DNA from 2 places in the Gilliamella sp. BG7 genome. Region 1 is predicted to be linked to the other one. Evidence: riboswitches for the same ligand, from Rfam matches in the RefSeq annotation. Region 1 holds a riboswitch; the other holds the start of a gene.
The links. A riboswitch is a leader RNA that binds a small molecule or an ion and turns the genes downstream of it on or off. The one in region 1 is predicted to bind thiamine pyrophosphate.

Region 1 (7,410 bases):
TGGAGTTTTTTTGTGTTATGAGGTGTTATAAATAGAATGTTTCAGATAAAAGACTAAACTTTAAAAGTTTAAGCTAAAAAGGGTTACAATAACTTAAATTAATTGCTATTTAAGTTTGATTAAATAGCAATTAAAGGTAGGTAAACTACAAAAGGTAGAATCTTAATTATAAAACAGCTTAACCGCCATTAAAAACAGTGGTAAAGTGTGATAAAAATGAACGTTGCTCTTCTTTAGGCATGTTTTCAAGATTCGCTTGAATCAGCTGATCAACTTTTTGGGCTTCATCAACTAAGCCTAATTCATTATAAGCATTATGCATCAAAAGTAACGCTTCTTTAGTTGAATCGGTATCTGGGAACATAACCAGCATTTGCGTCACACGATTAATGACTGCTATATAAGCACCGCGTTTTGTATAGAACTGCGCAACTTTTAACTGGTAGCGAGCTAATCTATTTTTCAAAAATACAAGGCGTCTTTGCGCATCGGCTGCATATTGACTATTTGGGAAGCTTGACAGTAAATAAGTAAAGTCCTTAAACGCAGCAGAAGCGTAATCCGGATCGCGATCTGAACGATCAACATTAAACCAGCCTTGGAGCATATTGTCGTCTTGCGCCATATTTGAAATACCTCGCATATAAATAACCCAATCAATATTAGGATGCGTTGGATTTAATTTCAAAAAGCGGTCAATTGACGCAATTGCTAACGGTAAATCGGCTGATTTATAGTAAGCATAAATCAAATCAAGTTGGACTTGTTGGGAATACGGACCAAATGGATAATTCTTGTCCAAAGCCTCTAATATAGTAATACTGGATTTAATATTACCATTTTCAAGCTCTGACTTCGCTTTGTTATGAAGTTCAATTTCAGGTAAACGCTCAACATCGGGCTTGGAAGAAGTACAACCAATTAGCATGCCACTTAGAGCAATAGCTAACAAAGAGTGTAAACGCAATTTCATTCAGTTTTTGATCCAAATATAATTAAACATTAAAGGCGATGATTGGTATATAATACTCTAAAACATAACAGCTTAAAATAGATAAATTACATATGAATGAGTTAATATTATCAACCGAAATCGAACAAAGTCAACTAGGAATGCGTTTAGATCAAGCATTATCTGAGCTTTTTCCTGATTATTCACGCTCAAGGATAAAAGATTGGATTACTAATAATAAAGTTGCTGTCAACAATGTCATCGTTAATAAACCTAAAGAAAAAGTACTCGGTGGTGAAATAATAACTATTAATGCCGAAATTGAACAAGAAATTTATCATCAACCCGAAGATATAAAGCTTGATATTGTTTACGAGGATAGTGATATTTTAGTGATCAATAAACCTCGTGATTTAGTTGTGCATCCAGGAGCAGGTAATCCTGATGGTACGGTATTAAATGCATTATTGCATTATTATCCCGATATAGCACGCGTGCCACGCGCAGGTATTGTGCATCGCCTAGATAAAGATACAACAGGGCTAATGGTTGTAGCTAAAACCATTATGGCGCAAACACACTTGGTCGAATCACTTCAACTACGCGAAATTACACGCGAATATGAAGCTGTAGTTATGGGGATTATTACCGCAGGAGGGACAGTTGATCAGCCTATCACCCGTCATCCAACCAAACGTACTCATATGGCTGTATTCCCAACGGGTAAACCAGCGGTTACGCATTACAGAGTGATGGAAAAATATCGCTTACATACTCGTTTGCGGTTACGTTTAGAAACAGGGCGAACACATCAAATCCGTGTGCACATGGCACACATTGCTCACCCACTAATTGGTGACCCACTCTATGGTGGAAGACCAAGACCACCTAAGGGAGCTAGTGAATCTTTTATTCAAACCTTACGCGATTTTAATCGCCAAGCATTACACGCTACCATGTTGCGCTTATATCATCCTATAACAGGTGAACAAATGGAATGGCATGCGCCTATTCCTGAAGATATGCAAAAATTAATTAAATCTTTACAAGAAGATACCGAGTGGCACAGAGACGAACTAGATTGGTGACAAATATGATTAAATCGATTTACCCATATTGGACAGCCCCAAAAAAAATTCATGCCTTTACTACAACACGTACTGGTGGCGTCAGTTTAGCGCCATTTGCAAGTTTAAATATGGGAAATCGAACCGGTGATAATTCCGAGCATATTGCTGAAAACCTACGAAGAATTATTCAAGCCGAAAAAATACCAAGCGAACCGTATTGGTTAACGCAAACTCACAGTACAACAGTGCTTGATATATCACAAATTGCTTTACAACCCCCAACAGGTAACATCGATCCTTATCAAACTTTTGAAGCTGATGCATCATATACCAATCAACCTAAGCAAGTTAGCGTGGTACTAACCGCAGATTGCATGCCGGTGCTTTTTTGCACAACAAAAGGCGACGAAGTTGCAGCTGCCCATGCCGGTTGGCGGGGATTATGTAATGGTATATTAGAAGAAACGATCAAAAAATTCTCAAGCTCGCCATCAAAAATCATCGCGTGGATGGGACCAGCCATTAGTGTCAAAAAATTTGAGGTAGGTATTGAAGTCAAACAACAATTTGAAAAAGTTGATCCAAAAGCACAAGAAGCATTTAAATTGATCAACCCGACTGAACAAAAATACCTAGCCGACTTATATCTAATTGCCAAACAACGCTTACAAGCAGTAGGAGTAACGCAAATTTTTGGTGGTGATTATTGTACTTATATTGAACAGGATAAATTTTTTTCTTATAGGCGTGAAAATAAAACTGGCAGAATGGCATCAATGATCTGGTTCGAGTGATTTATTTTTTAAAATTAATAAGATGAATAAGAAATTAAAAGCACTTTATAGGGAAAGTAAGATGTCTATATTAGGCTAATATTTATAGCATATTTGCTTATAAGCCAATACTGTATTGTGGTAAATTTCATAAAATAACAAAAAATCATGTTAATCATCTAATTTTATTGAAAAAAATTAAAAATGAAACTTAAATGAAATTATGTCCTACCTGAGATTTTTTATAAAAAAACACCATATTTTATGACGTTCGAGGGTTATTATTGTCATTTATTTGATGCTCAAATATTCCTGTAACTGAGTATTGAAATTAATTTATAGATGGATTTGGTGGTGTTTATATTGACTTATTTTTGAGCATTTAGAATGGTGAAATAATTTTTGGTTGCAAGAATAAAATAAAAATAATTTAAAATCAACTTGATAAATTAATGTGTTTTTTGAGTCTTATTAAATTTATATCACTTTTGTTGTTTACAAGCCTCATGCTTACCTCTACACTAATCTATGTTCTCAACGGGGTGCCTGAAGAGCTGAGAATGTTAAATAGAATAACATAACCCGCCGAACCTGAACTGGATCATACCAGCGGAGGGATTTGAGTTATTTCACTTGCTCAAACCTTTTGTCTTTTATTTGCTATTTTGGAGGCAAAATGTTTTGTAAAAAATTGTTATTATCTTTGGTATTATTGGTACCTTTTATGGCAAATGCTGCCAACGTAAAACCAAGCCTAACTGTTTATAGCTATAATTCCTTTGTTTCAGAATGGGGGCCGGGAAAAGAAATTGAAAAGGGATTTGAAGCACTGTGTAACTGTGAAATTGAGATTGTTGCATTAGGTGATGGGGTGGCGATATTAAATCGAATGCGCCTTGAAGGTAATAGAAGTAATGCCGATGTGATCTTAGGATTAGACAATAATCTTTTGGAACAGGCCAAACAAGCCAAAATAGTTATACCTCATCAAATCACTAAACCAGATAATTTAAATACCGACTGGTGGGATAGTGATTTTATGCCTTATAATTTTGGTTATTTCGCTTTTATTTATGATCAACAAAAAATCAGTAATCCACCACGTAGCATGCATGAGCTAGTTGATAATAAAGCTAACTGGAAAATTATCTATCAAGACCCACGAACCAGTACCCCCGGGTTAGGTTTATTATTTTGGATGAAAAATATATATGGCAATGATGCCGCATCTGCATGGCAAAAAATAGCGAATAATACTGTGACAGTGACTAAAGGTTGGAGCGAAGCTTATGGTCTATTTTTAAAAAACGAAGCTGATTTTGTGCTTAGTTATAGCACTTCGCCAGTTGCACATATTATGAATGATAATGATCATCGTTATGCTGCTGCTATTTTTGACGAAGGGCATTATCGTCAAGTCGAAGTTGCGGGTATTACTAAGTATAGTCAGCATCCCGAATTGGCACGTGCTTTTTTACAATATTTATTAACGCCTGATGTACAACGTCAATTTGCTGAAAAAAATTTCATGTATCCGATTATTAATATAACGTTGCCTGAAGCTTTTCAGCAAATTAAACCAGTCAATAAAGCACTCGAGTTTGATGCTAAGCAAGTTAAAAATAATCAAAAGAGCTGGGTGCGTGAATGGAAATCCACCATTAGTAAATAGTTTTATTCAGTATAATGTTGAAATTAAGAACGTTAATCCCTGGCATTAGTGCTGCAAGCTTGATTTTAGTTGTATTAGGTTCAGCACTATTTGCGCTTTGTTTAGTTGCTTTTGAGTCTAATAATTTAACTGTCTATTTTGATAGTTATTTATTACATGTTATTTGGATAACAATATTTCAAGCAACGTTATCAACATTGCTATCTGTGTTATTGGCAATATTGATGGCTAAAGCCCTATCGATAGTCAATTTTTGGGGTAAAAATCTATTGCTACGCATTATGCCTATCACCTTTATATTTCCTACGTTGGTTGTGGTAACGGGGTTATTATCTGTTTATGGGCAACATGGTTTATTAGCGTCGTTTTGTCATTATTTAGGTTTGCCTTTTGTGATATCCATTTATGGTTTAAAAGGTATTTTATTGGCACATATATTTCTTAATTTCCCTTATGCTTGTTGCTTGTTTTATCAAACCTTAAATAGTGTACCAGTCGAACACAAACAATTAGCTGCTCAATTGAATTTTTCGAGTTTTACTTATTTTAAAGTGGTGGAATGGCCACTGTTGCGTCGACAGTTGCTACCTATGGCATCGCTAATCTTTATGCTTTGTTTTTCTAGTTTTGCTATTGTATTGGCTCTAGGTGGTGGACCTAAATATACCACACTTGAAGTTGCCATTTATCAATCCATCCGTGAATTTGATTTGATACAAGCCGTGCTTTTAGCATGTTTGCAGTTGGTTTGTTGTGCTTTTTTTATGGGGTTGATGCAAAAGTTTAATTATAGCTATAAATTTAACACTCAATATGTTAAGCAAAGTTATCGTTTACCTGTTTCGTTTAACTTAATTTTGTCGAGTTTTGTTATTATTGTTATTGGTGCATTATTTATTTTGCTACCCATCATAACTATATTAATAAAAGGTATTTATTTTTTTCAGTGGTCATTTTTTTCAGTGGCCTTTCAACGTGCAGTTATGTTTTCTTTACTAATTGCTTTTGGGTCAGCTAGTATTGCTATGCTACTAGCTTTATTATTACTCTATACAAACAGCCGATTATTGATTAATCAGCAAATAAAATGGAGTAATCGGTTAATGTTAATTGGATCGCTGATTTTAATTATTCCAAGCATGGTGCTGGCGTCAGGTCTGTTTTTATTGTTATTTCCATACGCTTATAGTTCTGTCTTTGTTTGTGTTTTGACGATGCTTTGTAACAGTTTAATGGCACTGCCATTTATATTAAAAAACCTCGCTGCACCAATGTATGATGTTACATCACGCTATTGGCACTTAAGCCAGTCACTTAATATTACTGGTTTTTGGCATTTTTATTTAATTGAATATAAAGCACTAAAAAAGTTAATTATCCAAAGTTTTGCCTTTTCAGCAATATTATCATTGGGTGATTTTGGTATTATTGCGTTATTTGGTGGACAGTCAGTCACAACATTACCTTATTATTTATATGAGCAAATATCGTATTATCATTATCATGAAAGTGCTGTAACTGCTGCATTATTGCTAATATTATCTTTTAGTTTACTGGTTGTGATAGATTATGATCGAACTGAATCAAATTAATTATCAATATGATAATTTTAAAATGCATTTTGATATCAAAATTACTGCAAAAGAAAAGGTGGTTATTGTTGGGCCAAGTGGTGCAGGTAAAAGCTCATTGTTAAGCTTGATTGCTGGGTTTATTTCACCAAACTATGGGCAAATTTTACTTAATCATCACAATATGACTCACACTCAACCAGGAAAGCGGCCTGTTTCGATTTTATTTCAACATAATAATTTATTTGATCATTTAAATGTTGAACAAAATATTGGCTTAGGTATAAAGCCTTGTTTAAAACTAAATACATCGGAACGCCAAACAATAGATGATATGTTAGCTAAAGTTGGTTTAACTGGTTTTAATAATCGTTATCCCGAACAACTTTCAGGTGGTCAGAGTCAACGTGTTGCGTTAGCTCGTTGTTTAATTCAACGCCGACCTATTTTATTGTTAGATGAGCCATTTTCAGCTCTCGATCAAGCATTACGCTTTGAGATGTTAGCATTAGTTGATCAAATTTGCGATGAGCTCGATTTGACATTAATGATGGTCTCACACAATCTTAATGATTCGCTTAGTTATTTTTCTCGTTGTTTGGTGGTGGATAATGGGCAGATCGTTTTTTATGGTTTACCAAACCAACTTATGCAACCTAAAAATAGTGTTTTTGCAAAATTAATTGGATTAAAGAATGATAAAAATAAATAAAGTAAATAAAATTCTGGTTGCTATTCTTTCTTAACAATTTAGTTATTAAAACATTTTTACAATGTTTTTTATTGGAAACTTAAATCAAGGTACATAGCAGTATATTGTAAATACCCTATCAATTATAAAAATAACTCGAGGAATACAAAAACACGTAGTATTATATTTTCCTTTAGCCTTTATATTCATCGAAAGAGGTATTTACATTTTTTATTAAAAATAAATCTAATCAAACATAATAATAAATTAATGCGATCGATAAATTTTTATAATTTTAAAAGTTCTAGATTGTTTCCCTACAAGATGGAGAACTTTTTCATCATTAACTCCTGCCCCAAGTAGCGTTTGTGCTAATGGGCGACTTTCATTGATAATCCCATTAGAAAAATCATCTTTTCCTTTAGTTATCTGTACGGTAATAATATCATTGGGTTTTGAAACATCAATATAATGAACTAAATCTCCAATTTCCACAATATCTGTTGCCTTTGGCTCTTTTGGGCTACATTTTTTTATTTGATCTGTGTTTATTGTTACATCGGTAACCTTACTGTTTTTCTTTTGAGTAGATAATGTGGTCACCTCCCTATATTCAGTATAAACGTTGCTAATTGGGGCACTAGTACTGTATGGATAAATATTATATTCAGTAAGCGTATT
Region 2 (7,410 bases), on a different contig from region 1:
TATCGGTAAGTAGTAAATTTTATGCTAAACAGAGTCTAGCGGAATATTGCCTATTTTTGCTCGGTAAGATTTCGGACGTTATCACTGATGCATTTATTTCCACAAAAGTTAAAACGTCCGAAACCAAATAAATTTAACTAAATCTCCTTTTAATGACTGATTTTATAAAAATTTAATTGTTATTTGAATGTTTCAACAAATTTTAAAGTTTTGAATATATTTCAACGAATTAACTTGTTTTTTACTATGAAATTCTATTTTATAAAAATCAGATAACTATCAATTTATGTAAATCATAATCTGAATAAATTTAAATAATTCGTAACTCCTTTAATGATAATTTTATAAACGCATAAAAAATAGGTGCAAAAATTAAACCAATAACGCCAAAAAGAGTTTCTAAAAATAACATCGCGATTAATAATTCACAGATACCAGCGTGAATTTTTGTACCAACAATTTTAGCATTAAGTACATATTCCATTTTATGAATTAAAATTAAATAAACAATAATTATCATTGAAACAGAAAATGATACGGTAAATGCGACAAAAAAGATTAATGTATTGACAATCAGGTTTCCAATAATTGGTATTAGACCAAAAATAAATGTTGCTAGCACTAAACTTTTACTAAACGGTAAATGAATACCAAACAAAGGCAAAATAATAAATAGTAAAATGGCGGTCATTACGGTATTAAATAATGCAATCACAACTTGGGAGATAGCTACATATTGGAAAACCACAACTAATCGGTTTAGGCTGGTTTTCAAGGCTTTAATTAATGGCCTTTGCGTAATTTGATTCTGATTAGTGTTGCGTTGATTTTCTTTATAGCCCAAAATTAATCCGATGATCATTCCTACAATTAATATAATTAAATCATGAAATACTTTTTTGATAACAGATTGTAGATAAAATACATGATCTTTAAGATAAATCATTATAGTTGATTTAACTTCATCTAGATCATCAGGTAAATAATGGGTAATACTTGGTGGTAGGCTGTTGATTACATTGTTGACCAATAATTTTAGATTCGTTAACGTTTCGGTTGGATGTTTAGCCATATCAACAAACCAAGCAAATAAATACCAAAATCCACCAATAAAAATGCCAATAATTAAAGTGGTAAGTACTAATACCGAAATTAATTTTGACCTATGGCTAAAACGTATCATTTTTCGTGATAAAAAATCATCTAATTTTTGAGTTAATGTATAGGTTAATAAACCAGCAAATACTGCTGGCATTAAATGTACTTGCATTAAGATAATAAAACCAACGGAAAATAGAGCAAGGCAAAACAGACCTAATTTTTGGTTGTTATTAAGTAACATTGTTGAATTATTTCCTTTAATAATCAATTCAATATATTAAAACTATGAGTATATGAAGTAAAAAATAGATAAAATTATAACAGATGGTTAGTTATTCGTCCGCTTATTATTACTAGCTAAACAAAGTCAGTTTTAACAAATATTTTTTTATAGTGATAAAAATAAGGGAATGCAGTCTGTCATATAAATTCTAAGGTATAAAACTATTTAAAATAATCTTATACCTTTAAAGTGAGGTTGTTTAACAACCTCTTTTATATTTTGGAAATGACTAAGGGCAATGCTATTTAATTACATTAAAGTTAACATCGCGAGTACTTCGGAGGGCATCAATAAATTGCCTTAATTCTTTACGGTAACTTTACTCAGGATCGTTTTCTTTTGTGCATACAGAAGTATAGCTTTTCGCCATTGCATCATTTGAGGCTAAATTATTGTATGGTTTTGTAAAATCACTACCTTTTAATGTCATAAGGTGATTCCAATCATTTAACAGGCCTTCCATATATTTGCGACCTTCTTCGCATTTGATGCTATTTAAGTTAATCTTAGGAATAACATATTGGCTTATCTCGCTGAACTTTTTAGGCTGGTAAGGAAAACTAATGTCTTCTTGTTCATCTTCTTTTATGAGCTCAATAAAGTCGCTTTCACGATATAATTTTCTAAAAATTTCTTGATAAGATTGGTTTTTCTTTAATCTTAGGTCTTGGGTTATTTCTTCTGGGAAAGCCTGATCATAAGAATAATTCCAATGATAATCACTCCTTTCAATCAATATATCATTGATTAATTTTGCTGGCATTTCTATTTCTTGCTCTTTACCATCAATAATAGCTAGGATTTTATTGATTTCTCTGTTTTGTTTTAAGATCTTTTCGTATTCCTCATCACTAATTTCAGAGGTTGAATAGATGACTGTATATAAATAATAATTGCTTTGAGTTGGGTTAATAAAACCTGATTCTCCAAATTGAGCCGGTTTTACGACAAAATTGAAGTCGTCATTATTATACGATAAGGTATGTTTGCCGTATTCAAATGTATAATTAACACCTGATTTGGCCGGGATAGTTAGTTCTTTACCATCGATAGCGACTTTTATTTGGTTAGCAGTAGGATTGTCAATCCAACGGTCGATAGAGCTAGGTTCAGAACAGCCTATAAGTATTAAACTGCAAATTAGTAGTAAAAAATATTTTATTTTTTTAATAATAATTATTTTATATGTACAAAAAGTAATCGAAAGCTATCATATTTATGGAAAAAATAAATAATTTTGAATCAAATAGTGATAAAAATTGCTATATTTGCTTTTTATTTGAACAAAAGAAATTTGAAAAGAGAGGTTTTTATGAAATTAATAGTCGATAATATGAGTTGCCAACACTGTGTTAAAGCAATAACAAAAGCAATTAATGATATTGATCCAAATGCAAAAGTGACCGTTGATTTAACCAAACGCGAGGTTGATATCGAAAATAGTTCTATTTCGCAAGAATCAGCTATTGTGGCGATTGATGAAGCTGGCTACCAGTTTGTTAGTATCCTTAATTAATTCAGTTCATTTCGATATTTATTTAAGCATAAAATGCTTAACTAAAGATAGTTTCGACAAACATACATAAATGTTTGTCGAACTAATAAGATTAGATTATTCATTCTTTTTTAAAATAAAATCAATAATATTTTTGAGCATATTTGGAAAATTTTTGATAAAAAATTTATTATTGAAGACTTATTACCACCATTGATAAAAATGGTGTGTTGGTCCAATTCCTTTCCCTATATTTAAATAATCGGCATGGCTGATTGCGCCGTGTAGGTAATTTTTTGCTTGAGCTATTGCATTTTGTAAGCTGTTTTTAGGTAATAATGCGGCAATGGCAGCGGATAATGTGCACCCCGTTCCATGAGTATTTTTAGTTTGGATGCGTGGAAAGGTCATTCTTATTATATTATTGTGTGTGATCAAATAATCTGTGCTTTCTTTGCTTGGTAAGTGTCCACCTTTCATTAATACTGCTTTGCAACCTAGTTTGAGTAATTTTTGCCCTTGGTTTTGCATTTCATCTTCGGTTTTTGCTTCATCACAATCAAGTAATGCAGCAGCTTCAGGTAGGTTGGGAGTGATAATGGTTGCTAGGGGTAATAAAAGCTCACGAATGGCCGTTACAGCATCGGATTTTAAAAGAGGGTGTCCACCTTTGGCAACCATTACGGTATCTAACACGATAGCAGGAATAGGGTTTGTTTTAAGTAGGTAGTGAACGGTTGTGACTATTTTTTTATTCATTAGCATACCTATTTTTACGCTATCAATTTGAATATCTTTATAAAGCGTATTAAATTGGGCTTCAACAAATTCGGGCGATATAGCTAATACCGCATCAACCCCTTGGGTGCTTTGTGCTGTTAGTGCGGTGATAACTGACATACCATACGCACCAAGTGCAGAAAAGGTTTTTAAATCGGCTTGAATACCAGCACCACCGCTAGGATCAGATCCTGCAATGGTTAATGCAATTGTTGTCATGATTGTATTTCCTATTTAGCTTGTTTGATTTTGTTGATAAGCGATAATGTTGCTTGTTGAATATCTTTTTTGCCACAAATAGCCGAAACTACAGCAACGCCGTCAATGCCCGTTTGAATAATGTTAGTTACATTGCTTTCATCAATACCACCAATGGCAACAGCTGGGCACTGTTTTAGTTTGACTAATTCAGTTAATTGTTCAGTTCCTATTGCTACCGTTGCATTTTTTTTGGTTGTGGTTGGGAAGATAGGGCCTATGCCAATATAATTAATCTGCTGCCAAGGAACTGCTTCAAGTTGTTGTTGGCTAGTTACCGAAAGGCCTAACCATTTATCTTTGCCGATAAGTTGTCGAGCTATATCAACAGGCAAATCACTTTGCCCAATATGGACACCATCGGCATCAACCGCTAAAGCAATATCTACATGGTCATTTATAAATAGTGGAACAAAGGTGTCGCTTAATGCTTCTTTCAATGCTAAGGCAGCGTAGTACCAATCTTTACCGCTAAATTCATGTTCAGATCTTAACTGTATTGCAGTCACACCATTTGAAACAGCAATTTTTGTGGTGTTTATCATGCCATTAATGCCACCGCATAATAATGGATCAAGGACTAAATAGAGGGTTAAATCCAGTCGTTTTTTCATTTGATTTCCTTATTAAAGTGATGGGTTAAATGTTGAGAGTTGATCTAATAGTGATATCGAGAAAGTTCCTAATCCTTGTTGTTTATTAGCTAGCTCACCAGCTTTTTTCATCATAAAACATGCACAGGCAATGGCTGATAATGGGTCAGGCGAATTAGCTATGAAAGCCGCTACCATTGCAGATAATGAACATCCTGTGCCTGTTACTTTTGTTAAAGCAATATCACCACCAGTTATACTATATGTGCTGTTTCCGTTAGTTATATAGTCAACATCGCCCGTCATTGTGACAATAGTTTGATATTTTTGCGCAAACTCTTGGGCAGCGTTTAAAGCTGATTGAGTTGTGTCTTGACCGTCGGGGCCTTTTGAGAAAGATTTTTGACCATTTAGTGCTAAAATTTCTGAAGCATTACCTCGTATTACTGTGGGATTAAATGATAATAATTGATGTGCAATTTCAGTTCGATAATTAAGTGCAGTTCCTACAGCAACAGGATCGAGTACCCATGGGGTTTGTGTTTGCTGTGCCTTGGCGGCCGCTAATAGCATACTTTGGGCTGTGTTGCTGTGAATAGTGCCAATATTAATCAGTAAGCTATCGGCAATGTTGACAAATTCAGCAACTTCTTGTTCGGCAATCACCATTGCTGGAGATGCACCAATAGCAAGTAGTACATTGGCAGTAAAGTTTTGGACTACATCATTAGTAATGCAATGCACTAGTGGGCGTTGTTGTTTTATATGATTGATAAAAGGAGCGGTTTGGGTAATTTGGTATGATTTAGCTGCTGACATATTTCTTCCTTTCTTACTGATTTATTAATTTATAAATGTCGGGAAGAATTTGCCAATTTAAGGCTTTTATGGCTTAGACTTCCCTACGCTGGTATAATCCAGATCAGGTTCAACGGGTGAAATCTCAGTTTTTTGTTTAGACAAAAAACACCCCGAGTCAAAATGAATTTTTTATTATGAACTGATTATTTGTTTTTAACAAGCTATTGTAATAATCTTTCAATATCAGTAATTGCTTTTCTATCTGGTAAGAAGATTATTAGATGATCATTGTCTTCAATGGTTAAATCAGTATTAATGATAATAACATCTTCTCCACGTACTACAGCTCCAATAGTTGCGCCTGATGGAAGTTTTAAGCTATTAATATTTTTGCCAACCAGCCTTGATGTTTCACTATTACCATTAGCAATAATTTCGACAATTTCGGATTCTCCTTGTCTTAATGAAACAACTTTAACAACCCCAGTTTGTCTAACATGGCTTAATAGCTCAGATATTGTGGCGTGTTGTGGGGAAATCGCAATATCAATCACACTATCATTAATTAGTTCAAGATAGGCTTGGCGTTGAATTAATACAATTACTTTTTTCGCTCCCATTCTTTTGGCTAACATGGAGGACATGATGTTGGATTCATCATCACTGGTAACAGCGATAAATAGATCAGTAAGTTCAACTTGTTCTTGTGAGAGCAATTCTTGATCCGATGATTCACCATGTAATACTGTTGTATTAACGAGTTGCTCGGCAATTAATTCAGCTCGTTCGGCGTTCCGCTCAATTAATTTGACTTGATAGTCATTTTCTAAACGTTTTGCTAAAGCGACAGCTACACCACCACCGCCACTGATAATTATTCGTTTATATGGTTTTTCTAACCGTTGTAACTCACTGGTCACCGCTTTGATATTAACGGGGGGAGTTATAAAGTAGACCATATCGCCCGCTTCTATAAGTGTTGAACCAAGCGGTCGAATAAAATGGTTTTTACGATAAATAGCTACTACTCGAGCTTCAACATGCGGTAAATGTTCTTTAAGTTCTGATAACTCACTACCTACTAAAGCACCACCATAATAAGCGGTGACGGCAACTAAACAGACACGATTGTCGTAAAAAGATGCAAATTGTAGCGAACCAGGATATTGTACTAATTGACTAATATGGTTGGTGATAAGATTTTCTGGAGCAATAATGTGATTTATATTTATACAATCTTTATTGAAAAGAGGGTAGTTTTCGTCATTGTATTCAGGTGCTCTAATGCGTGCGACTTTTTGTGGAATGTTAAATATGACATGACCAATTTGGCAGGCCATCATGTTGACTTCATCAGAGTTAGTTACAGCAACAAGCATATCAGCTGATTCAGCTCCGGCACTTTCTAAAACTTGTGGGTATGATGATTTTCCGCAAATCACCTGTAAATCAAAACGTTCTTGTAATGATTGCAATTTATTATAATTTTCATCAATCACCGTGACATCGTTTTGTTTTTCGGTAACAAGATATTCAGCAAGCGCACTACCTGTTTGTCCTGCACCAAGAATAATAATCTTCATAACTAACCTGTATATTTAAATGGCTTTAATTGTTCCCCATTTTCCCTGTATATTAAAGCCATTGCATACTGTTTTATTTTTATTAACAATCAGTTATTAATTTTTCAATTATACAAAACCGATTGCATTATAAACTTTTTTCAAAGTTGGTTCGGCTTTTGAGCGTGCTTTTTCTGCTCCTTCTTGCATTATTGAAATTAGATAACTTTCATCATCTCGATACTGATGATACTTTGCTTGAAGTTTAGTTAGCATATCAATGACTTGTGTTGCTACTTCAGTTTTAAGATGACCATACATCTTGCCTTCGAACTCTTTTTCAAGTTCGCAGATAGGCTTACCTGTCACGCCAGTTAAAATGTCAAGTAGGTTTGAAACACCAGCTTTATTTTTTAGATCGTAACGTACCACAGGTGGCTCATCTGAATCGGTCATTGCACGTTTGATTTTTTTCTCGATATCTTTTGGATTTTCGAGTAAACCAATTACGTTATTGCGGGTTTCGTCTGATTTAGA

Region 2: linked by a shared signal. The riboswitch ahead of thiM (hydroxyethylthiazole kinase) and the one ahead of thiB (thiamine ABC transporter substrate binding subunit) in region 1 are both predicted to bind thiamine pyrophosphate.

Annotation. Positions count from the first base shown of each region.
Region 1 is NZ_JBIDFB010000007.1:65,749-73,158, forward strand. It holds partial or broken gene bamD (outer membrane protein assembly factor BamD) at 251-973, opposite strand; gene rluD (23S rRNA pseudouridine(1911/1915/1917) synthase RluD) at 1,066-2,040, shown strand; gene pgeF (peptidoglycan editing factor PgeF) at 2,046-2,816, shown strand; TPP riboswitch at 3,324-3,431, shown strand; gene thiB (thiamine ABC transporter substrate binding subunit) at 3,472-4,467, shown strand; gene thiP (thiamine/thiamine pyrophosphate ABC transporter permease) at 4,482-6,059, shown strand; gene thiQ (thiamine ABC transporter ATP-binding protein ThiQ) at 6,037-6,750, shown strand; gene ACGH49_RS06215 (AAA domain-containing protein) at 6,997-7,410, opposite strand, start outside.
Region 2 is NZ_JBIDFB010000012.1:6,860-14,269, forward strand. It holds gene mnmE (tRNA uridine-5-carboxymethylaminomethyl(34) synthesis GTPase MnmE) at 1-13, shown strand, start outside; gene ACGH49_RS08545 (AI-2E family transporter) at 311-1,342, opposite strand; gene ACGH49_RS08550 (hypothetical protein) at 1,704-2,147, opposite strand; gene ACGH49_RS08555 (heavy-metal-associated domain-containing protein) at 2,697-2,900, shown strand; gene thiD (bifunctional hydroxymethylpyrimidine kinase/phosphomethylpyrimidine kinase) at 3,084-3,878, opposite strand; gene thiE (thiamine phosphate synthase) at 3,890-4,531, opposite strand; gene thiM (hydroxyethylthiazole kinase) at 4,544-5,329, opposite strand; TPP riboswitch at 5,393-5,494, opposite strand; gene trkA (Trk system potassium transporter TrkA) at 5,533-6,894, opposite strand; gene trpS (tryptophan--tRNA ligase) at 7,003-7,410, opposite strand, start outside.